DNA from 3 places in the Anabaena sp. UHCC 0253 genome. Region 2 is predicted to be linked to each of the others. Evidence: predicted binding sites of a transcription regulator. Region 2 holds the regulator's gene; each other region holds the start of a gene.

Evidence for each region. Region 2 encodes NtcA, which controls nitrogen genes in cyanobacteria. Its sites were predicted from a motif close to TNTGTANNNNNNNNTACANA; they were not measured.
Region 1: glnA (type I glutamate--ammonia ligase) is a predicted target of NtcA. The motif match lies at 5,176-5,195, and genes of this name have one in related genera.
Region 3: FJR38_RS13175 (DUF3120 domain-containing protein) is a predicted target of NtcA. The motif match lies at 2,635-2,654, and genes of this name have one in related genera.

The regions. Positions count from the first base shown of each region.
Region 1 is NZ_VILD01000001.1:176,073-183,612, reverse strand. It holds gene FJR38_RS00855 (hybrid sensor histidine kinase/response regulator) at 1-1,479, shown strand, start outside; gene FJR38_RS00850 (GGDEF domain-containing response regulator) at 1,482-3,290, shown strand; gene FJR38_RS00845 (DUF1361 domain-containing protein) at 3,383-4,039, opposite strand; gene FJR38_RS00840 (hypothetical protein) at 4,216-4,428, shown strand; gene apcB (allophycocyanin subunit beta) at 4,446-4,955, opposite strand; gene glnA (type I glutamate--ammonia ligase) at 5,328-6,743, shown strand; gene FJR38_RS00825 (hypothetical protein) at 6,807-7,007, opposite strand; gene FJR38_RS00820 (zinc-dependent dehydrogenase) at 7,361-7,540, opposite strand, start outside.
Region 2 is NZ_VILD01000008.1:187,524-195,063, reverse strand. It holds gene FJR38_RS20960 (hypothetical protein) at 1-222, shown strand, start outside; gene FJR38_RS20955 (Eco57I restriction-modification methylase domain-containing protein) at 216-1,757, shown strand; partial or broken gene FJR38_RS20950 (SPFH domain-containing protein) at 2,002-2,226, shown strand; gene FJR38_RS20945 (hypothetical protein) at 2,471-2,662, opposite strand; gene FJR38_RS20940 (DUF3146 family protein) at 2,968-3,231, shown strand; gene FJR38_RS20935 (pre-16S rRNA-processing nuclease YqgF) at 3,294-3,722, opposite strand; gene FJR38_RS20930 (DUF3084 domain-containing protein) at 3,762-5,210, opposite strand; gene ntcA (global nitrogen regulator NtcA) at 5,424-6,095, opposite strand; gene fabI (enoyl-ACP reductase FabI) at 6,470-7,246, shown strand; gene hisB (imidazoleglycerol-phosphate dehydratase HisB) at 7,328-7,540, shown strand, end outside.
Region 3 is NZ_VILD01000004.1:287,436-294,975, forward strand. It holds gene nadB (L-aspartate oxidase) at 1-993, opposite strand, end outside; gene psbU (photosystem II complex extrinsic protein PsbU) at 1,156-1,584, opposite strand; gene FJR38_RS13175 (DUF3120 domain-containing protein) at 1,901-2,632, opposite strand; gene FJR38_RS13180 (zinc-dependent metalloprotease) at 2,767-5,628, opposite strand; gene FJR38_RS13185 (bifunctional diguanylate cyclase/phosphodiesterase) at 6,098-7,540, opposite strand, start outside.

The sequences.
Region 1 (7,540 bases), on a different contig from region 2:
TTGCATGATTATTCCCAAACCCTAGAATTAAAAGTAGAAGAAAGAACTCAAGCTTTACAACAAGCTAAAGAATTAGCAGATGCAGCTAATTATTCTAAAAGTGAGTTTCTTTCTAATATGAGTCATGAATTAAGAACTCCGCTAAATGCAATTTTAGGATTTTCTCAAATTATGAGTCGAGATAAAGAATTAAACCATGAGCAACAAGAAAATTTAGGGATTATTAATCGCAGTGGAGAGCATTTATTAGCTTTAATTAATGATATTTTAGATATGGCTAAAATAGATGCTGGTAGAATAGCACTATATCCAACAGATTTTGATATTCTGCTACTTTTGAATACATTGGAGGAAATGTTTAAATTAAAAGCACAATCAAAAAGATTAGAACTGAAATTAGAAGTAAATGCGAATTTACCTCGTTATATTCAAACTGATGAAAAGAAACTTAGACAAATTTTGATTAATTTATTATCTAATGCTATTAAATTTACTGAACAAGGAAAAGTAACGTTAAGAGTAATAATCAATGAATATGATGCTTCTTCATTCTCCTTCCCGTTGCATTTTGAAATAGAAGATACAGGTTGTGGTATTGCTGAAGATGAAATTGAGAGCGCATTTGAGCCATTTGTACAAACGAAATCTGGACACAAATCCCATGAAGGAACAGGTTTAGGTTTAGCAATTTGTCAGCGATTTATTGAATTAATGAATGGAAAAATTAATATTAAAAGTCAACTTGGTAAAGGGACAATTGTTAAATTTCATATTCCGATTAATTTGGCAGAATCTCAAGAAATACCAGTTAATAACCAAGTCAAAAAAGTAATTGGATTAGCACCTAATCAACCAACTTATAGAATTTTAGTAGTTGAAGATCGAGCAGAAAGTCGTCAACTTTTAGTTAAATTATTAGACACTTTAGGATTTGCTGTGAAATCGGCAGAAAATGGCAAGATAGCTATTGAAATTTGGCAGGATTGGCAACCCCATTTAATTTGGATGGATATGAGAATGCCTGTTATGGATGGTTATGAAGCCACCCAATATATTAAATCCCATTTGCAAGGACAAGCTACTGTAATTATTGCTTTAACTGCTAGTGCTTTTGATAATGAAAAAGCAGTTATTTTATCTTCTGGCTGTGATGATTTTGTGAAAAAACCCTTCCGCGAAGAAATTCTTTGGGCAAAGATGCAACAGCATTTAGGTTTAGAGTTTATTTATGAGTCAGAAATATCAGAACAATCTTCACAGTCTGACTTGTTAATTACTCTTACTCCTGATACCCTAAATATTATGCCTAAAGAATGGATTGAACAGCTTTATATGGCTGCAAATGAAGCTGATGAGGACTGGATCATGAATTTGTTGGAGGAGATTTCTGATGCACAACAACCTTTAGTTAAGGCTCTTACTGATCTTATCAAAAATTTCCGCTATGACAAGATAATTGAATTAACCCAAATTGAGTAACTATGACTTCTTCTTTACCAGAAAATTATAAAGCTAATATTCTAATTGTAGATGATATTCCCGATAATTTGCGGGTATTATCTAGTACATTAAACAACCAAGGCTATAAAGTTCGTAGCGTAACTAATGGTGCAATGGCTTTAAGAGTTGCACATTCGGCTCATCCTGATCTGATTTTATTAGATATTAAAATGCCAGATATGGATGGTTATGAAGTGTGTGAAAAACTTAAATCTGATTCCCAAACAAGTGATATTCCTGTAATTTTTCTGAGTGCTTTAGATGAAGCTTTGGATAAAGTTAAAGCCTTTGCAGTGGGAGGAGTTGATTATATTACTAAACCCTTTCAATTTGAGGAGGTTTTAGCCAGAATTGATAATCAATTACAAATTCAATTAGCAAAAGCGGAAATTAAAAAACTCAATGAAGAATTAGAATTGCGAGTTATTCAACGCACAACCCAATTAGAAAAGGAAATTTCTGAACGCCAAAAAGTGCAAGAAAAATTGATGCAAATGGCTTTACATGATCCTTTGACAGAATTACCTAATCGGACTTGGTTGATGAAGCGATTAGAACAAATTGTCAATGCGGCTCAACAATATCCATCTTATCTGTTTGCTGTCTTATTTTTAGATTGCGATCGCTTTAAAGTTATTAATGATTCATTAGGCCATTTAGTTGGTGATCAATTACTAATTTCCATCTCCCGTCGCTTAGAATCTTGTTTAAAACCTGGTAACACAGTATCTCGCTTTGGGGGAGATGAATTTGTGATTCTTTTAGAAAATATTAGTTCTCCTGAAGATGCTATTTCTGTCGCTAAAACTATTCATCAGGATCTGATTCCTCCTTTTCATCTCGATGAACATGAGGTTTTTACTAATGTGAGTATAGGAATTGTGATTGGTAATAGTAATTATCATTATCCCTCCCATTTATTACGAGATGCAGACATAGCTTTATATGAATCTAAAGCTCATGGTAGGGGTAATTACCGGATTTTTAATGAACAAATGTATGCTCAAGCTTGCACAAGGTTAACATTAGAAAATGATTTAAGACGAGCTATTGAAAAAGAAGAATTTATTATTTATTATCAACCCATAATTAACTTAGAAACAGGCAAAATATCAGGGTTTGAATCATTAATTAGATGGCAACATCCCCAACGCGGCTTAGTTTTACCAGATGAATTTATTCCCATTGCCGAAGAAACAGGATTAATTTTACAAATTGATTTATGGGTATTTAAAAAAGCTTGTCAACAAATTCTTGATTGGCAACGGAAATTTAATTATCCTTTTACTCTCAATATTAATTTATCTCCTGTACATTTTTCTCAACCTCATTTGATCAAAAAAATTGATAAAATTTTACAAAATACTAAATTAGAAAGTAATTGTCTCAAAATAGAAATTACAGAAAATGTGATTATTGAACATGATCTTTCTGCTCAGACTATTTTTAAAGAATTAAAGCACCGAAAAATTAAAGTATGTATTGATGATTTTGGTACAGGATATTCTTCTTTAAGTTATTTATATCGGTTTCCTGTGGATGTTTTAAAAATTGATCGTTCTTTTATCAGTCAAATGCAAGAAAATGGAGATAAAATAGAATTAGTCCAAGCAATTCTTACCCTAGCAGATCAATTGAAAATAGAGGTAGTAGCCGAAGGTGTAGAAACTTCCTATCAACTACAATTTTTAAGAAATCTAGACTGCGGTTTTGGACAGGGTTATTTTTTTGCTAAACCTTTAGAAGCTAAATTAGTTGAGAATTTTCTTTCTCAATCTCAGCAATGGTAAAAATTCCGAAAGAAGAAATCAGAAAATACATCTCCAAAAAAATAGAGACGTTCCATGGAACGTCTCTACTAAACCTCTTAAATATGATGCAATTAGCCAATATTGTGAATATGGTGATCATTGAATTGTGAATTAACACCCTGATTAACAAAACTCAAAGTAACTCGTTTCATAAACCAATGCAAACCCCAAAGAATTATAAAAGTGAGCGTAATAATTATCAAGGGTTGTTTACCAAGAATTTCCTCCACACCTTTAGTTAATATGGCATCTGGTTGAGTAATAAAATCCCAACTATTAAATCGCAAAAATCTTCCCCAGTAAATACCGATCGCACAAAGCGCATGAGTTATTAATTCAACAGCAAAAATCCATTTACTTTTGCCAATGCGGTGTAAGTAGTAACCCAAATTTATCAGTGATATAACATAAGCTTCAAATCCGCCAAAAATGACTACAAGATAAATAGGAATTAATACTAATGTAATTACCCAGACTGACTGAACTCGGCGAATATCATCTATCAAGTGAATAACATCAGTTAATAAATAAGGTGCATTGGGTAAAAAAGCATAGAAACTCAGAAATCCTAGCCACCAAACCCAAGAACCTCCGCGTTTACTACGAAATAGCCAAACACTCAAAGCTAAAGGGATAAAAGCTAGAAATAAATTCCAAGTCATCCACCGCATATTAATTTGTAACACCTGAAAAACTGTTGTCATTAATTCAATCATGTCTGCTTTCATGGAATATAATTGTGATTTTTTGTGTAGAGGTTAATTTTAAACAAATCATTTTTGTAGAAGTTGACATAGAGACTGTCAATCCTGTTCCCTGTTATAAATACATAAGGTTTTGTGGAATTTCCGAATGAGGGCTGGGAGAAGGTGACAGGTGACAGGTGACAGGTGACAGGTGACAGGTGACAGATAAGAAAGAAGAAGAAGAAGAAGAAGAAGAAGAAGAAGGAAGGGGGCAATTAAAAATAAACGCACCTTGCCAAAAAAGCCAAAGTGCGATCGCCAAGGTAACTGTAGGAATCGCTATTGAGTCCGCGAAGGCGGACTTTGATTGTGTAGCCGCGTACCCTTCGGGAAGCAAGCTACGCGTTAGCGTGCCGGAGGCATCTTTCTAATCGCCAAAATTTAGCTTTTAAATATCAATCTCACTCAATTCACGAGTGATATAGTCAAAAGGCTCATCCACAAAAGCAGTATCAGCAATCCCAGCGGCTGCTACTTGCTCCTTGACAAGACCCTTCATAATTTGGATACCCTGAACAGTTGAACCAATGGGTACACCCAAAGAATTGTAAGTTTCCCGTAACCCTTGTAATACCCGCTCATCAAGTACATTCATATTACCAGCTACTAGGGCATAGGTAGCGTAACGGAGGTAATAGTCCATATCCCGTAAACAAGCGGCAAAGCGACGAGTTGTATAAGCATTACCACCAGGACGAATCAATTCTGGTAATTCTTCAAATAACTTTGCACCAGCTTGTTTCACAATTGCGGCTGCATTGGAATTAATCGCTGCTGCGGCTTGGACTCTAGCTGTTCCACTATCAAAGTAGGACTTGAGGCTATCAATGGCATTCCGGTCAAAATAACGCCCGGTTAAGTCATAATTCTTAATTAAAGTTGTAACGGCATCACGCATTCTTTTTTCTCCCAATTATTAGCTATCTATGGTTTGATATTAATTTGGCTGCAATCAAGCACCAATAAAATTCCGTGCCAATTCACATAAAATAGATTCGGCACAAAAACTATCCATCTGCTATCTAAGGATTTTATGCCAAAGTTGACCCATGATGATGAACTTTCTAGTTTTGTACAGATTACGAAAGAAAGGTTAACATAACCTGTAATCCAGATCATCTGTAACAAACACTACAAAATCATGTCAAGTTAACTATTTACGATATTCCAGGTGGTGTGTGACAACTTGGATTAGCGTAACAGGGTGAGGATGCTTGGACAGACTCTGGCTTTATATTAGGTAATCGGCTACATCAGGAGTAAAGTAAAAATGACAACCCCAAAAGAAATCTTGAAGATGATTCAAGACAAAAACATTCAGATGATTGATCTGAAATTCATTGATACACCTGGAACTTGGCAGCATTTGACCATGTACCAGGATCAAATTGATGAAAGTTCATTCTCTGATGGTGTACCTTTCGACGGTTCTAGTATTCGGGGTTGGAAAGGTATCGAAGAATCTGACATGACAATGGTACTCGATCCCAACACCGCTTGGATTGACCCATTCATGAAAGAGCCAACTCTAAGTATCATTTGTAGTATTAAAGAACCCCGCACAGGCGAATGGTATAACCGTTGCCCCCGCGTTATTGCCCAAAAAGCAATTGACTATCTAACTTCCACCGGACTTGGTGACACTGCTTTCTTTGGTCCTGAAGCTGAATTCTTCATCTTTGATGATGTTCGTTATGACCAAACCGCCAACTCCGGTTACTACTATGTAGACTCCGTAGAAGGTCGTTGGAATACTGGTAGAGAAGAAGGTCCTAACCTGGGCTACAAAACCCGCTTCAAAGAAGGTTACTTCCCAGTTCCACCAACTGACAGCTTTCAAGATATGCGGACAGAAATGTTGCTAACAATGAAAGACTGTGGCGTACCTATTGAAAAGCAACACCATGAAGTTGCGACAGGTGGTCAGTGCGAACTTGGTTTCCGTTTTGGTAAGTTAATTGAAGCTGCTGATTGGCTGATGACTTACAAATATGTAATCAAGAACGTTGCTAGAAAATACGGCAAAACCGTCACCTTCATGCCAAAACCAATTTTTGGCGATAACGGTTCTGGTATGCACTGTCACCAATCTATCTGGAAAGGTGGTCAGCCTCTGTTTGCTGGTGATAAATATGCTGGTATGAGCGAAATGGGGCTTTACTACATTGGTGGTATTCTCAAACACGCTCCTGCATTGTTGGCAATTACCAACCCCACCACAAATTCTTACAAGCGTCTAGTACCTGGTTATGAAGCACCTGTAAACTTGGCTTATTCCCAAGGTAATCGTTCTGCTTCTGTGCGGATTCCTCTTTCTGGAGACAACCCCAAAGCCAAGCGTTTAGAATTCCGTTGTCCTGATGCTACTTCTAACCCTTACTTAGCCTTTGCGGCGATGCTTTGCGCTGGTATTGATGGTATCAAAAACAAAATTCATCCTGGTGAACCCTTAGATAAAAATATCTATGAACTTTCTCCAGATGAATTAGCTAAGATTCCTTCTACTCCTGGTTCTTTAGAATTGGCTTTGGAAGCACTAGACAATGATCACGCTTTCTTAACTGAAAGTGGTGTATTCTCTGAAGACTTTATCCAAAACTGGATTGACTACAAGGTTGCTAACGAAGTTAAGCAAATGCAGTTGCGTCCACATCCTTATGAATTCTTCCTATATTACGATTGCTAATTGCAATAAGTAGTAAAAGTAGTAATTTTTAAGCCACCTAAAGAAGGTGGCTTTTTTTATGATTCAACTCATAGCCGCTTGGCTACGTCCATAAAGTGCTTGAGTCGTAGAATCTATTTTGCCTTGAATGGGATTCCAGTAGTGAGATAGTTCTTCATGGAGTCCAAGTTCTTGTGCAGTCCGCATCAACATGGATTGCTGACGATTCTTAACTTGTTGATGTTGACGTACCATTAATTGACGAGATTTTTCTTGAATAGACATAACACCACCCTCTTTTGTGTTTATTAATTTACTGATAGATAATTGATTTATCCTTTCATATATAGACTAACAGAAAATTCTGTAGCGTAAACTACAAAATGAAAATTTGATATAAAACTTCACAAAATTGGTCAGTTGTCCTTTGTCAGTTGTCCTTTGTCAGTTGTCCTTTGTCAGTTGTCCTTTGTCAGTTGTCCTTTGTCAGTTGTCCTTTGTCAGTTGTCCTTTGTCAGTTGTTAAGAAGTTTTTCCTGCTCCTCTGCTCCCCTGCTCCCCTGCTCCCCCCTCTCCCCCTGCTCCCCCCTCTCCCCCTGCTCCCCTGCTCCCCCCTCTCCCCTGCTCCCCCTGCTCCCCCTATGGATAGATTAAAATCTTATAAGTTTCCGGTGTGGGGGCGATCGCTTGGTCTACAGCTTGTGATAAATCTTGTAAAGGATAGCGATCGCTAATTAAGGCTTTCACATCAATGCGGCGATTAAAAACTATGTCCGCAGAGAGACTTTGCAGGCGGTAGGATGAGCTATAACTGCCCAT
Region 2 (7,540 bases):
CGTGCTAAAGAAGATTTAAATAACAATTACTTTAGAATTTTAAAAAATTCTCATGTCTGGGATGCTTACTGTGGTGATGAAGCTTATCAAAAAATTAGTGATTTTACAGGCTTTAATATCCAACATTGGATAAGTTCAAATATTGACTGGCAAAATGACTTATTAAATTCAACAGTAAGCGATTTTCATAAATCTAACTTAATGGGATATTTACAATGGTAGTAGACACAAAAGATAGAGATAAATATCAAACATATTTTACATCAGATCAAGCTTTATCTTCATATATGGCTTCACTATTAAAATTGGAAATAAATGATAGATTACTTGAACCCTGTGCAGGAGAAGGACATCTTTTAGACGCAGCATTGAATATCAATAAAAATATCTCATCTCTTGCTTATGAACTACATCCTGAACACGCAAAATATCTCAAATTAAAGTTTAGTTCATCTCAGAATGTAGAAATACGAGAACGTGATACAATTTTTTGTTCAGATTTAGACCTTTGCGAATCTTTCGGACAGAAATTTACAAAGATTTTGGGAAATCCTCCCTATGGAGGTTGGCAAGAATACGAGCGTCGTACTGATTTAAAAAGAAAATATCCCGGCTTTTATATTCGAGAGACATATACTGTTTTTCTGCTTCGTTGTCTTAAATTACTTGCTCAAAAAGGACGATTAGTATTTATTATTCCTGACACTTTTTTATATCTTCATAGTCATACTCCTCTCAGACGTTATATTCTAGAAGAGTTTACAATTGAAAGTATAGATGTATTTCGTTCATCTCTCTTTCCAGGAATTTCATTCGGTTATGCAGGTCTTTGTATTATTTGTATAAGTTCTGAGAAGCCACTATCTAGTCATTCTTTCTTTGTAAGACTTGTGGATTCCCTTGGGGATTTAAAAGTATTGACAAACACCCCAGCTAACTGCAAATTAATCATTCAACGAAATATTCTTCAGAGTCATTCCCTTGCTATTCCTATCTCTCGGAATGAATCAACTTTTAATGAACTATCAGATAGCAAGACTATCATCGCTGATATTGCTGACTGTGTTACTGGTTTCTACTCAGGAAATGACAAACGCTTCCTTTATAGAAGCTCAACTTTGATAAAGCGTTCTGCTGATTATTTAGTTGTTAATCCTGATGATATTGAACCTACACCTTCTACATTAAAAAATCCGTTAGATGGAATAAATGATGCAAAACACTTTATTCCTATTCTTAAAGGTGGTGGTTATAATTTTGTGAAACCAACTCAATGGTATATAGATTGGAGCAAGGATGCAGTAGAACATTATAAAATAGACAAAAAAGCAAGATTTCAGAATTCATCCTATTATTTTAAACGCGGAATTGGCTTTCCTATGGTAACATCCAAACTTCCTACAGCCGCATTAATTGAGGAAAGTCTTTTTGATCAATCTATCGTAGGAATTTTTCCAAAATCTTCAGTTGATTTATTTTTTCTCTTAGCTTATTGCAACTCACCAGTATTTTGGAGTTGCTTAAAAGCCATTAATCCATCTGCAAATAATTCTGCTAAATATATTTTGAAGACACCTATAATTTTACCAGATGAAGATACTCTCAAGCATATTTCTCTGAGAACTCAAGAATTAGTAGTAGAACTTATGCAAGGTAGTAAACAACCATTATGTGAAATTCTCAAACAAGAAATTATTGATTCTATTACACAATACGTTCATAAAAAGACATCTCATCACTTCATAGATCCAATGTGACTTTGTTGAGAAAATGTTAAACTCAAGATGATACGGTTCTTCTGTTTTTTTATGAAAAACTTGGTTCAAAATCATTGAAAGCTTTACTGTATGGGCATTTTATTGATATAGCGGTTATCGGTCGGATGAAATACAATCGAGGGCGGGGAAACCCCACCCCTACAGGTTTTGCGATTTAATGACTGTATCTCACTCAAGTGCATACCGCTATAATATGGGGATAATTGTTGATAACCCTTGTCCTTATTCCACAAAACGTCAGGAAATAGTTGAGAAAATTGATTAACAACTCACCCAGGAAATCCCAAAGTTAGGTTTTATTGTTGACCAAGCACTTTTGAGAAATGTAAAAATGCCGGATACGCTACAAATAGCTATTCAGCAAAAACTCAAAGCTGAACAAGAAAATGAGCAAATGAAATTTGTATTAGAAAAAGAGCGTCAAAAAGTTGAAAGAAAGAAAATTGAAAATTGGGCGTTGCTGAATCAGAGTATGAAATTTAAAAATTAGATTTTTTTAACTCTTAATTCTTTGCGCCTTTGCGCCTTTGCGTGAGGCTAATTCATACATTCAATCAGCAACGCCAAATTAGAATTTTATATACAGAGGTAACAAGAGGGGCTAAGAGGGGCTAAGAGGGCGCAGACCCTGCGCCCCTACAGGATTTGCAATTAAAAGTTGTATTTCACTGATTCTGAAAAATGCTATAAGATTAATTGTCATTACTAAATGATACACAAGGACTGTCAATTTCTACTGCTGGAGTGAATGAATTACAGAAAGTGACAGTAGCACAATTAACACTCAATTCATCGGGGTGAGTGCATTCTAATTTGATATAAAAGGCACATTCTTCACAGATAGTTCTATGTAATAATGGTTGTAAGTCAATGGAGGTTGACATAGTTCACAATTAAAGAAGTTAAGATAAAACCCACTACTTTGTATATTCTGTAGTGGGCGATAGCAGTAATCAACAATGTCAATTTTATTATCTGTTATTTTTGTAACAAATTTAATTACTGAATGTAATAATTGCATTATTATATTGCATTTATAGTAATTTAACCACAAATGAGTAGTCAAAAAATCAGACTTAACTAACTTAGATTGTTTTTATTAGTTTGTCGGTTTAAGCTATTTTTGGTACATAGAATAAATAGCCTATATAAATAATTGGCTTTTATCCCATATTTGACATTAAGCCTAGTGAGTGCTAAACGCCTGCCAGAAACTACTGCTCATGTGAGAGTTACCGGCCAATCTTGGCAACAAGGCTTTCTTGAAGGTGAAGTTAGCGCCGGTAATTTTCAGTGGCATTTCCAGTGGCATTTCCGCAAGGGAGAACTTTCTGTAAAGCCTTCCCAAGGTCGTGCTTTAATCAAAGAACCTCTAGGTCGCTTTTTAGAACAACAAGATTATCAATTAGAACCTGGGGGAGATTATGCTTTTACGATTCGGGCTGAACTTTAAATTAGAGCAGAATTCAGGATTAAAGACTTTGTACCTCCTGCAACCTGCTATGTGCTGTATTTTTAGCTGTTATTGGCAGTAAGTCGGTTGAGATAGCGTTCTATGAGGAGAATGGCAACAATGTCATCTATAGCTCGTGGAGGTTGACGCATACCCTTGGGTAATAGTTTGGTGATGCCTTGGGGTGGGTACATTTGCCAATAGCGATCGCGTGCTTCTAAAGTTGTATAACGTTCATCAACTAAAATGATATTGATGGCTTGGCTTAATTCTTGATTAAGTTGCTGTTTCCACTGTTTAGCCGTTGTTTGATCTCCCATCACTATTAAGGATACGGGGAATCTTTGCAGTTGTGTTTCAATATTAGCGATCGCCTCACCTGCTAATACTACTTGATGATAGTACAGTTGCCGATCTAATCCCACCACCGCGATTCCACATTTATCACGACCAGGATCAAATCCTAAAATTACAGGTTGTGTATTAGTCATTTGTTCGTTATCAATTGTCAATTGTCAATTGTCAATTACTCAGGTACTAAACAGGATTTGTCCATTCAGAAGGGCTACTAATCTAACTCTCAGAGGACCGACAGTATAAGTATCTTCCGCCGCTATAGCTTTAATTTCTACTTCTTGCGGTGTCTGCTGTAATTGGGTAACAAAGCGTAAAAAAGTTCCTTCTATTTGTACACTTTCGACAATTCCCGCATTTCGGGCGCGAAATTGAGAAGCGGAAATTAGTAAATCTAGGCGTTGACGCAATTGGTTCGATGTCATATTTTTTAAATCGGCTGTAGTAGTAGCCAGAATTTCCCCTGATGAAAATACTCGTTGATTTCTGGCCGCATCTGCAAAAAATTCTATTTGCTTTTCTCCTCTGACATAATTACCTGCTGAGAAAATTCGCACTACATATTCTCGACCATCTTGAATTTGTCTGATTAGTGCTTCAATTTGAGCTTTGGTAACACGAAGTATTTCTTTATTTGCCGGCGTTGCACCAGGTTCAGTTAATTGAATATTGGAATTGCGGTTAGCTTCTTGGAGAATTTGGATAATAGCTTGACGTGCAGCATTAGGTTTGTCAACAGTAATTAAACCTGCGGCTATCACTTGACCTCGAACTAAAGCTAGTTTACCTAAACGGAGGTCACGATAGGACTGATAATATTTTTCTAGTCTGGCTACTTCCTGTTCTAAAAATTCTTGTTGTTTCTCTAATTCTTTCAAGCGAGATTCTCTAGTAATAATAACTTCCTCTCGCTGTTTAATTTCTAGATTACGATTTTGAATAAGTTGATCTAATCTGGCAATTTTGCGATCGCGGTTTTCAATAGCTTTTTTCGCCTCATCAATGGCCTGTTTAGCTTCCGCATACAATCTCTGCCGTTCTGCCTTTAACTCTTCCACTGCTGTTTGCAATGTCTGTCGCTGATTGTAAAGAGTTTCTAATTCACTTCTAGCTTGTTGATACTGAATCACAATTTCACCCAGCCGACTTTGAGTTTGGTTAAGTCTTGCTTGGGTTTGGGCTTGTTGATTGAGGGTGCGATTTAGTTGAGCCTGTGTTGCTTTTTGTCTAGTATTTGCTGCCTGTAATGATTTATTAATTGCCTGTAGTTCTTTTTGTGCTTGATTTTGTGCTTGTCTAGCTTGATTTAACTCGCGCTCTGCTTGGGTTTTTTGAGCTTCTGCGGTTTTTAATTGTTCTCGCTTGTTGCCCAAATCTCTTTGAATATCTTCTAATTCAAATACACCCTGCCGCAATCCCTTATCAGCAGCAAAGAGAATTGCTAAAGTGGATGCGGAAATCAAAGCACCTGTAAAAATAGTGACAATTACAGCGGTTTTTTTCGGGCGTAAGTTGAAAAGTGAGAGGCGTGCTTTACCAACCCGTGTGCCAATGCGATCGCCCACGGTGGCAATTACGCCTCCCAAAATTAAAATTGCTGCAATGAGGATGTACCCGGTGGTCATTTTTAGCTACCGCAATGCTTCCAGATACAGCCTACTACGTTAAACCATTGTCTGTGGGTAAATGGAGTTAGCCAAAAGTAGAAATTATGCAATTTTTAGATTTTCCTCCAAATTATCGGTTCACTCTTGACGGTATTTACTCTACTTGGGAAGATCCCAAAACTGCACTACCTCGAAAATAGAACCTGTACTAACTCCATTTCCCCATCACCTTTAGGTAAATTGCTTACTTAAAGCAACAGGTTTATGCACAGTAATCTTCTTTTTATGAATTGAAATCATTTTTTTCTCGCGTAAATCGCCTAGTAATCTAGTGACAGTCACGCGAGTAGAGCCAATTGCTTCCGCGATCGCCTGATGGGATAACTTCAGATCAATGGTAATGCCATCAGCGCAAGGAACGCCAAAATCTCGACAGAGAATTAACAGAAAACTAATTAACCGTGAACCCATGTCTCGGTGAGCCAGAGTTTCGATCATCATCTCTGTTTGCAGAATCCGCGAAGATAGCCCTCGCAGCATTAACATTGATAATTCTGGATTTTCCTTCAGTGCCTGCTCAACTTGTTCAATTGGCGCTGAAAGCAATTCTACAGTAGTAAATGCCACTGCATGATAGAATCGATCAGACTTATTGCCTGTCAGCAGCGACAGCACACCAAAAACGCTATTTTCCCGGAGCAGAGCTACCGTTATTTCTTCTCCTGCCTCATACACCCTCGACAGTTTCACCGCACCCTTAAGAAGAAAATAAACTCGTTCGGCAGGATCTCCCGGAAAAAAGATCGTCTTATTGCGTTCAAACGTTTCCACAACCGGAGGAAATGCCCCGGTTGCCATCTGACGAAAAACATTTGCTAGGGCTTTGTCTTGTGTCACGATCATCTCCCTTCCCCTACCCAATGCCAGAAAAACAAAAACTGATTACCTAAGAATACACCTGAAAAATCAATAAAGCACCGTTAACCTTTCTGTTTTTTCCTATACTCAAATCCATAATTCTTAGTCATTCGTTTATTATGATACATAATTATTGTTCCGTTTAGCTAGTAATTATTGATAAGTAGTTTCCCCAATTCTAGTGAAAAGGTGAACCTAAGAAGCTTGGCGATTTCTTGAGAATATTTGCAAACATGGTCATAATTTCCGGGGTCTTACTGCCCAAACTTGCAGCATTTTCAAAAATCCCTAGCCTAACAAAGTCAAACTAGGCTCACATTCTAGTATGCTCCTAATGATGAATTACATTAGCAACTTCTATGCTGAATCTGTCTGGAAAAAATGCCCTGGTTACAGGTATTGCCAATAACCGATCAATTGCTTGGGGAATAGCTCAACAACTGCACAAAGCAGGGGCTAATTTGGGCATTACCTACTTGCCAGATGACAAGGGTAAAATGGAAAAAAAAGTTTCTGAATTGGTAGAACCTCTTGCTCCTAGTCTATTTTTGCCCTGCAATGTCGAAAATGACGAGCAAATTCAATCTACTTTTGAAACCATCCGGCAAGAATGGGGGAAAATAGATATTTTAGTTCATTGTTTGGCCTTTGCTAACAGAGACGATTTGACTGGTGGTTTTAGTCAAACTTCCCGTTCTGGTTTCAAAACAGCTTTAGAAATTAGCACTTATTCACTTGTTCAGTTAAGCGGTGCAGCTAAACCTTTAATGACTGAAGGTGGAAGTATTATTACTCTTACATATTTGGGGGCAGTTCGCGCCATTCCTAACTATAATGTTATGGGTGTGGCTAAAGCTGGCTTAGAAGCCAGTGTTCGTTACTTGGCCGCAGAACTTGGACCTGATAATATTCGCGTCAATGGCATTTCAGCAGGACCCATCCGCACCTTAGCATCTTCTGCTGTAGGCGGAATTTTGGATATGATTCATCATGTTGAACAAGTAGCTCCCCTCCGTCGCACCGTTACTCAACTAGAAGTAGGTAATACTGCGGCTTTTTTATGTAGCGATTTAGCAAGCGGTATTACTGGACAAATCCTGTATGTAGATGCAGGATATGAAATCATGGGGATGTAATAAGATTTAATAATTGATAATTGACAATTGACAATTGACAATTATCAATTGCTTGCTAGTCCCTTTTCCCTCTTATGACAAATGACTAATCACCAAACTCCTCGAATAGCTTCAGTTCACCGTACTACTGGTGAAACAGATGTTCATGTCACCATTAATTTAGATGGTACAGGGATATGCAAAGTCTCGACAGGCATTCCCTTTTTAGATCATATGCTCCATCAAATCGCCTCTCATGGGTTATTTGACTTGGATATTCAAGCTAAAGGTGATTGGGAAATTGATGATCACCAC
Region 3 (7,540 bases), on a different contig from region 2:
AAAGACATCAATCCCCCAATGTTGACAAACATTGATGATATTCGGAAACCGGTGACGAATTTTGTCAGCCGGAATCGGGCGCATATCTAACCAGACATTCGCTGTAGCCGGGTCAGCAGCCGTTTTTTGTAAATGACTAAAAATAGCTCGACTGACCACATCTCGCGGTGCTAGTTCCCCTGCTGGGTGGTAATCAAAGGCAAAACGTCGCCCAGTGTCATCCACCAAATGCGCTCCTTCACCACGGACAGCTTCACTAATCAGAAAACGTCCTGGTTTACTCAAGGCTGTAGGATGAAACTGGACAAATTCTAAATCCCGGAGAATCGCCCCAGCCCGCCAAGCGATCGCCACACCATCACCTGTACTCACTCCTGGGTTAGTCGTTTGGGCAAATACTTGACCACCACCACCAGTAGCTAAAATCACTGCACTGGCTTTAATCCAGGTAATTTTTCCTTGATAAAATAGGCTAATTCCCAAACAATGACCTGTTTGCTGGTTCTTCCATAAACTCAAAGCCAAAGCTTGCTGAATTACTTGGATATTCTCACGACGCAGAACTTGATCTGTCAGGGTTGTGGTTACTTCCCGCCCTGTGGTATCGGCTGCATGAAGAACGCGAGGACGAGAATGGGCTGCTTCTAAGGTTAAAGCTAAGTGATTATCATGGCGATCAAAAGCTACCCCTAAATTAACGAGGGATTGAATGCAGCTAGGGGCTTGTTCCGCTAGGAATTCTACAGCAGCAAGATCACACAAACCCGCACCCGCTTTAAGTGTGTCTTCAATATGCAGTTTTGGCGAATCTTCTGGATCTACAGCCGCAGCTATGCCACCTTGCGCCCAATCACTGGCAGATAGAGAAACTGTTTCTTTAGTAATTAAGCCGATTTTTAAGGATTCTGGTAGACATAGGGCTGTGTATAGTCCTGCTGCACCAGCACCGACTACTAAAACATCAAATTGGTTAGGAATATCTATATCAGGCAAGATGGGGTAATGGGTAATGGGTAATGGGTAATGGGTAATGGGTAATGGGTAATGGGTAATGGGTGATGGGTAATGGGTAATGGGTAATAGGGATATTTATTAGACATCTTGCCTTTTGCTTCTACCAATCACCAATCACCAATCACCAATTACCAACTAGAGTTATCTGTAGATACCGTTGTTTATGCGGTCATCGCCTTCGTTAAAGTTAGGCTCGTATTCTGTAACTGTGAACTTTTCTAAGTTAGTTTGCAAACGTTGTTTTTGCTTATCACTCAATCCTGGCAGATTTAATACATCTTCTACTTTTTCGTAGGGAGCATTAGCGATAATTTTCTTAGCCAGAGTGGGATACAGTCCTGGATACTGTTGGAAAGCGGCAATATTAGTATTATTCAAATCAATTTTCTTCCCAAACTCTGTTCCCAGCTTCAAATCTGCTTTGTTTTGGCGGGCAATTGCCAAAACTGGGACTTGATTCCCTACAAAGCTATTGAAACTAGCCGCTTGGGCTGTCTGAGTAGTTCCCAGCATTCCCCAGCAACTTAGTAACAATGTGAATACTGTGAATAAACGCACCAATCCTTTCACGATTTTTTACCTCTTTCTATCAAACAGCAATTAAATTGTTGAATATTTGCAGCCAAAAGCTATGAACTGTAAGGCTTTAACCAGAAGTTTGGGGCTGTTAGAACAATTTATTTTCTAACTTATCCTTGTTTTTTCATGGTTTAGCCTCATCGTTTCAGCTTGAGAGCTAACACAACAGTCATCAAAAACTAATATACAGCGTATTAATATCCACAATATTTCCTACTATTTAGTTTGACTTGACTTTTGCCAAAAATCATACTCAATAGCACTTTTGCGCCCATTTTTTGAGGTTTTACCTCAATTTATGGAAATTTTACGCAAGAGCCGCTGCTAATAAGAATAGACTGTCTACTAAGATTGTACTCAAAACTGCGCCCCCAAAGGCATACCAATGATATTGCTTATTTAGTAAAGAGGCTATTCCTACTGTTGTGAGCATCAGGGCAAGAATGATTGCCCAGCCTTCTCCCCAAGGGGTTTGGACTTGTATTAAGGCATTTTGTAAGATTTGTGAAGCTCCTTCGGGATCTGTTCTCATAATTTGTCGCCAATAGGGCATCAAATCTACTAAATAAAAATAAATATCGGTTAAAACCGTACCGAATAAAGAACCTAAGTAAAACCAATTGCCAACTTTACCCCAGTTTTTGGCTAAACACCATAGGGCAATGGGTAATCCTAATGCTTCTACGGGTAAATGCCAGATCGGTTCCCAGCGTAGCCAACCCCAGTAAATTGCTCCTGTTAACCAAGTCCAGCTAAAACCAAAGAGGATATCACCCCAAAGATAGGTTTGGGGACGTGACATTAAGGTGATACTCAAGGCTATCCAAAAGCCTGTCATGACTACACTGAGAGTTGGTAGCGATCGCACTAACGGCGCTTCTATAAACACTGGTACTGTTACTAAAAAAACTGCTGCTACAAATACCAACCAACTTGTTCGGAAAGATATAACACTTGCTAAGGAGGTGTTTTTAATGCTGTCATTAATATCTAATGTCGGGTTGGTTGCTGTATAGGAAGGGAATGTATGATTAATCAAAGTTTTTAATATTTGTTACTAAACTTTACTTATCTACAATATCATAATTGAAAATCCCCCTGGGGGGCATCATAATTGTACATAAAATTTGTTCAGTATGCTATGGAAGCAACAAAGGGGACGATGATCAGAAATTAATTCCCTAGCAATGGTGCATTCAAAGTTTTCTCAATGCGATCGCGCGTTTCTAATAAAAAAGCTTTAGTATATTCATCGTCTGACCTCACCCTGCTTAATCGAGTATTTAATTGTTTGAGTTTATACCAAGCTAAAGTGCGAGCATCTTCAGGAACATATTCTTTTCGCAATACCATCGCTATTAATATTTCTAGGTATTGGCGTTGTAAACCCCGTCGCAGACTAGAAATTTTTAATTTCCCTTTGGGTTGAAAAACTTCCGACCAAATCCCAGTTTGCAAAGTATCAAATAGTTCTGGCAAAGTGAGTGCATTTCCTGATGTGCTTTTTAGTTCTAGATCCTTGAGACGAGTCAAGCGATCGCTGGCTAATAAATCACTCAACACCGCACTCTGAACCAACAACACTAAATCATGAATAGGATAATCTAAGCGTCCTACTTGAATATCACTCCCCCAATGCAGCCAACGAGAAGGTGCTAATTTATTCAATAATTCTGGGGGAAATTTCAAAGCATCTTCCGCAAATACATACTTTTGTATGGTGATTAATGCTTGTCGCTGTTGTTCTACTGGTACTGGTACAAATGGTAATTGTTCCTTACTCTCACTAGGTTTAACTCGATAAAAAGACTGACCACCAATATATTTACTGGTATAATATAAATTCTGGAAATAATTTCCTAAGATAGTATTGAAACGCTCTTCTACATCACTGTAACTTTCCCCAGCAATGGGATAACCCTGATTAAGTCGTTCCCACATCCGGCGGGAATTTGCTAATTGTGACTCAGCGTAAACTAATACATTACTACTATGATCCCAAGCGTCCACAGTCGGATCACTATTAGATACATCCTCATCAGGAGAATAACTCAATTCTCGTTGAGACGATTTTTCAGTAATTGCTGCTAAAAACGACTTTTCCCCGATAGTGGTTGTCGCTTGACTAGGAGTGTAACCATACTGAATTGCCCACTCATCATAAGGACCTACCATCTTCGGAAAATAATCTCCCTGTTTAATACCATCAGGGGCAATATTTGGAGGAATATAATCCATAACAGATGCTGTCAAACCTTTAGTCCGGGTAATTTCGGGATTATTCATCTCTGCTGGTGAGATAAAAGCACTACCACGGAAATTATGCCGTAAACCTAAAGTATGACCCACTTCATGGGCAATAATTAAACGTAAATATTGGTGGATATAATCCTTTAATTGTTCTTGACTTGGTGGACTATTTCCTAACATTGATATTGCTAAAGAACCAAAAGCAAATTGATTAGATGCTTCAATTCCATAGCATAAATCATACTCGGTTGCTAATTTCGATAAATTGCCAAATGACTGTGGGGATTTTTGATTACCTTTCCCGCACAGACGGCCATTTTTGATTAATGCCGATAAAGAAGTTCGAGGTTGTGTTTGCTGAGGTTGAACTATTTGGCGATAATCGTTTTTTAATAACCGGACAAAACTAGCATCAACTAGAATGTCTGCGTCCAAAATTTCTCCTGTTAATGGATTAACACGGGATGGTCCCATTGCAAAAAATCCATCTACAGTATTAATCCACCGAATGGTATTATAGCGAATATCTGCTGGGTCCCAAGTGGCATTATCAGGCATTTGTTGGACTTGAATTGCATCCTTAAATCCAGCTTTCAAAAAGGCTTGATTCCACATTAAAATACCCTCTTTAATAGCTTCTCGGTATTCTAAAGGAACAGCATTATCAATCCAGAAAACAATGGGCTTTTTGGGTGGAGAAATTGCGGCTGTAGGATCTTGTTTTTCTAAATTCCAACGATTAATATAACGAACAAAAGGATCTTTCCGGTCATTTTTAGATAAATCTTGATAAGCTGTAATAAAATAACCTACCCTTTCATCAGCTAACCGGGGTTGATATTTATGTTCTGGTAATTCGGACAGACTATAGTGAACTCTAATAGTGAAGCCACGACTATCAGGTAATACACCAAAATTCTGTCTTGCATTACTATCACTATTAGTAATATTAAAAATAGACTCTATTTCTAAATTTTTGGGAAAAACTTTAGCATTACCAACATAAGCTTGTTCTGGATTAATAGTTACTTCTAAGTTGGTAGATAATCCTGCTAAATCTGTTAGTAATAAATCACCTAAATCAACCAGAATAGTTTTTCTTTGTGCATGGGTACTTTTAATAGGGAGGGTGTAGAGAACAGAATCACTAAATGATCTTGCTACTGATCTTGCTTGGGGATCTCCTGTGCGTGTCCGAAAATTAACATTACGCACAACAAACTGTAATTGATTATCTACTTTTTGGAAATAAAACAAAAAATCTTGTAATGGCATTCCACTATAAATCCCCTTTTCACCAATTCCTGATTCTAAAGTTGAGGTAGCCAGAAAGTTTTTTTGCAGTTGTTCTTGTTTAATTTCTAAATAGATTTTCTTGTTATTTTTGTGGCGATAAATGGTAAATATTCCCTCTGATTTTTGAGTATCTTTAGTAATTTCACCAAAATCACTTAATCCATCTTCTTGAGGTAGAGTAGGAGTAGGAGCAGATTCAGGGGTCTTTTGGGGAGGATCTGGTTTTTTAGTAATTTGTAAAAATGGTTGTTTGCCAACTTGTTGGGGATCTTTAAATACCCACACAAAATTTTGTTTTTCTACGTGATTATTCTGGTCAATTACTGCTATTTTTGAAGATGGTAATTTTAATTGCTGAGAAATTTGATCCACTTCGGTGATTTTTGTTTCTGAATAGCTGTGATTATTTATTAATAATTGAGCGTTGGCAGTTTCTATAGAAACAAATAGACTATTAAATAAAATGATAGATAAAGTAAATTTATTCATTCTCTAAATTCCTGATCATTATGGCTTGAGAAACACAGTAATATTTAAAACTAACGTCAATATAATTATTACTTAAGTATTTAGACGTAATATCAGCATATCACATTCTTTTAATTTAAGTAGAGTGGGTGAGATGCTCATTGCAATATAACTTGTTACTTTTTGTCAAGCACTTAATATCTCTGCTGAGTGTGATTGTACAAGATTTCATATTTTAGCCTAACTACTACACAACGGCATAAATCAATCAACCATTAAGAATTTTGGCGTTGCTGATTAAGGGTATGAATTTTAGTCTCACGCAAAGGCGAGGCAGCGCGGTCTTGGGGGTTTCCCCCATGAGCGACTGCCGTAGCAAAGACGCAAAGGTAAGAGTTTTAAAGGTTCAATTTAGGAATTTTATACCTCAATATGGCTATCAGCAACACCAGAATTTTCAATCAGCTTGTGTTATCTGCTTTTTTAATTGTTAATTTTTAATTCCACCCTGCGGTACTGGGTTATTGATCGAGTATATTTTTTCTAAATATGATACCAGCCAATCTTGCACTAAATCAGCGGTAATAGCTGGAGAAAATAGATAACCTTGTCCATAATCACAACCTAAAGATTGTAAATAATCCATTTGAGTTAATGTTTCCACACCTTCGGCAACAATATCTAAACCTAGTGTATGAGCTAAGGTAATAATCGCTTGAATAATACCCAATCCTTGGGGATTATCTGCTATTTTGCAAACAAAGGAACGATCAATTTTTAAAGTATCAATTGGTAAATTTTGTAAATAAGAAAGAGAAGAATAGCCAGTGCCAAAATCATCAATACTAATTTTGATACCTGCATTTCTAAGTTCTCGTAAACTAGCGATAATTGAATGTGTGTTATTCATTAGTCTAGTTTCTGTAATTTCTAGTTTCAAGTTGACTTTCTGCTGATTTAAAAATTGATGAAGATAAATTATTAATGGCACTAATTCTGGTTCATTTAATTGCACACCAGAAACATTAACTGAAAGACTCAGTGGTAAATGAGCGATTAACTGAGTTTCCCATACTTTCATCTGTTTACAGGCTGTTTCTAAAATCCATTCTCCCAGAGGAATAATTAATCCTGTTTGTTCTGCTATGGGAATAAAATCTGCGGGTGAAATCCAACCTTTTTGGGGATGTTGCCAGCGAATTAAGGCTTCAAAGCCAACTAATTTATGAGACTTGAGGCAAACTATAGGTTGATAAAATAGCCGTAATTCTTGATTAGAGATGGCTTGCCGCAGTTGATTTTCTACATTTAAACGTTCGAGAATTTGAGTTTGCATATTTTTACTGTAGATTACAGTTGAATATGAATTTAAGGCTTTTTGCTTGGCATTATAATTAGCTATTTCTGCTGCTCGTAAAAATTCATTTGCATCGGCAAAATCCATCCTCGATTCTACGATGCCAATGGTAATTGATGCGTAGGTTAAAAAGCCTTCCATTTGAAAAGGAGGATCGAGTAAAAGATGAATTTTATTAGCTTTTATTTCTAGATTATCGGCATTAATAATATTACCAAATAGTAAGACGAATTCATCTTTACCAACTTTTGCCAAGTAGTCATCAGGAGATAAAATACTTTTTAGCCGTTTGGCAATTTCAATTAATAGTTGTTCACTTTTAATATGTCCAAAGCCATATTTTATATTTCGATATTGATCAACATCTAAAAACAAAACTGCGAATTTGTGAGCATCATGATGAGAATTATGAATGTGCATTTGCAAAACTTTTAATAAAGCATTGCGATTAGGTAAACCTGTTAGTTCATCTACAAAGGCTAAAGTTCTAATTTGTTTTAAAGCTTGTTGGCGTTCTGAACGCATTTTTGCTTCTCGTAATTCTCTTTTGACTGCTGGAATTAGCCTTGTTAAATT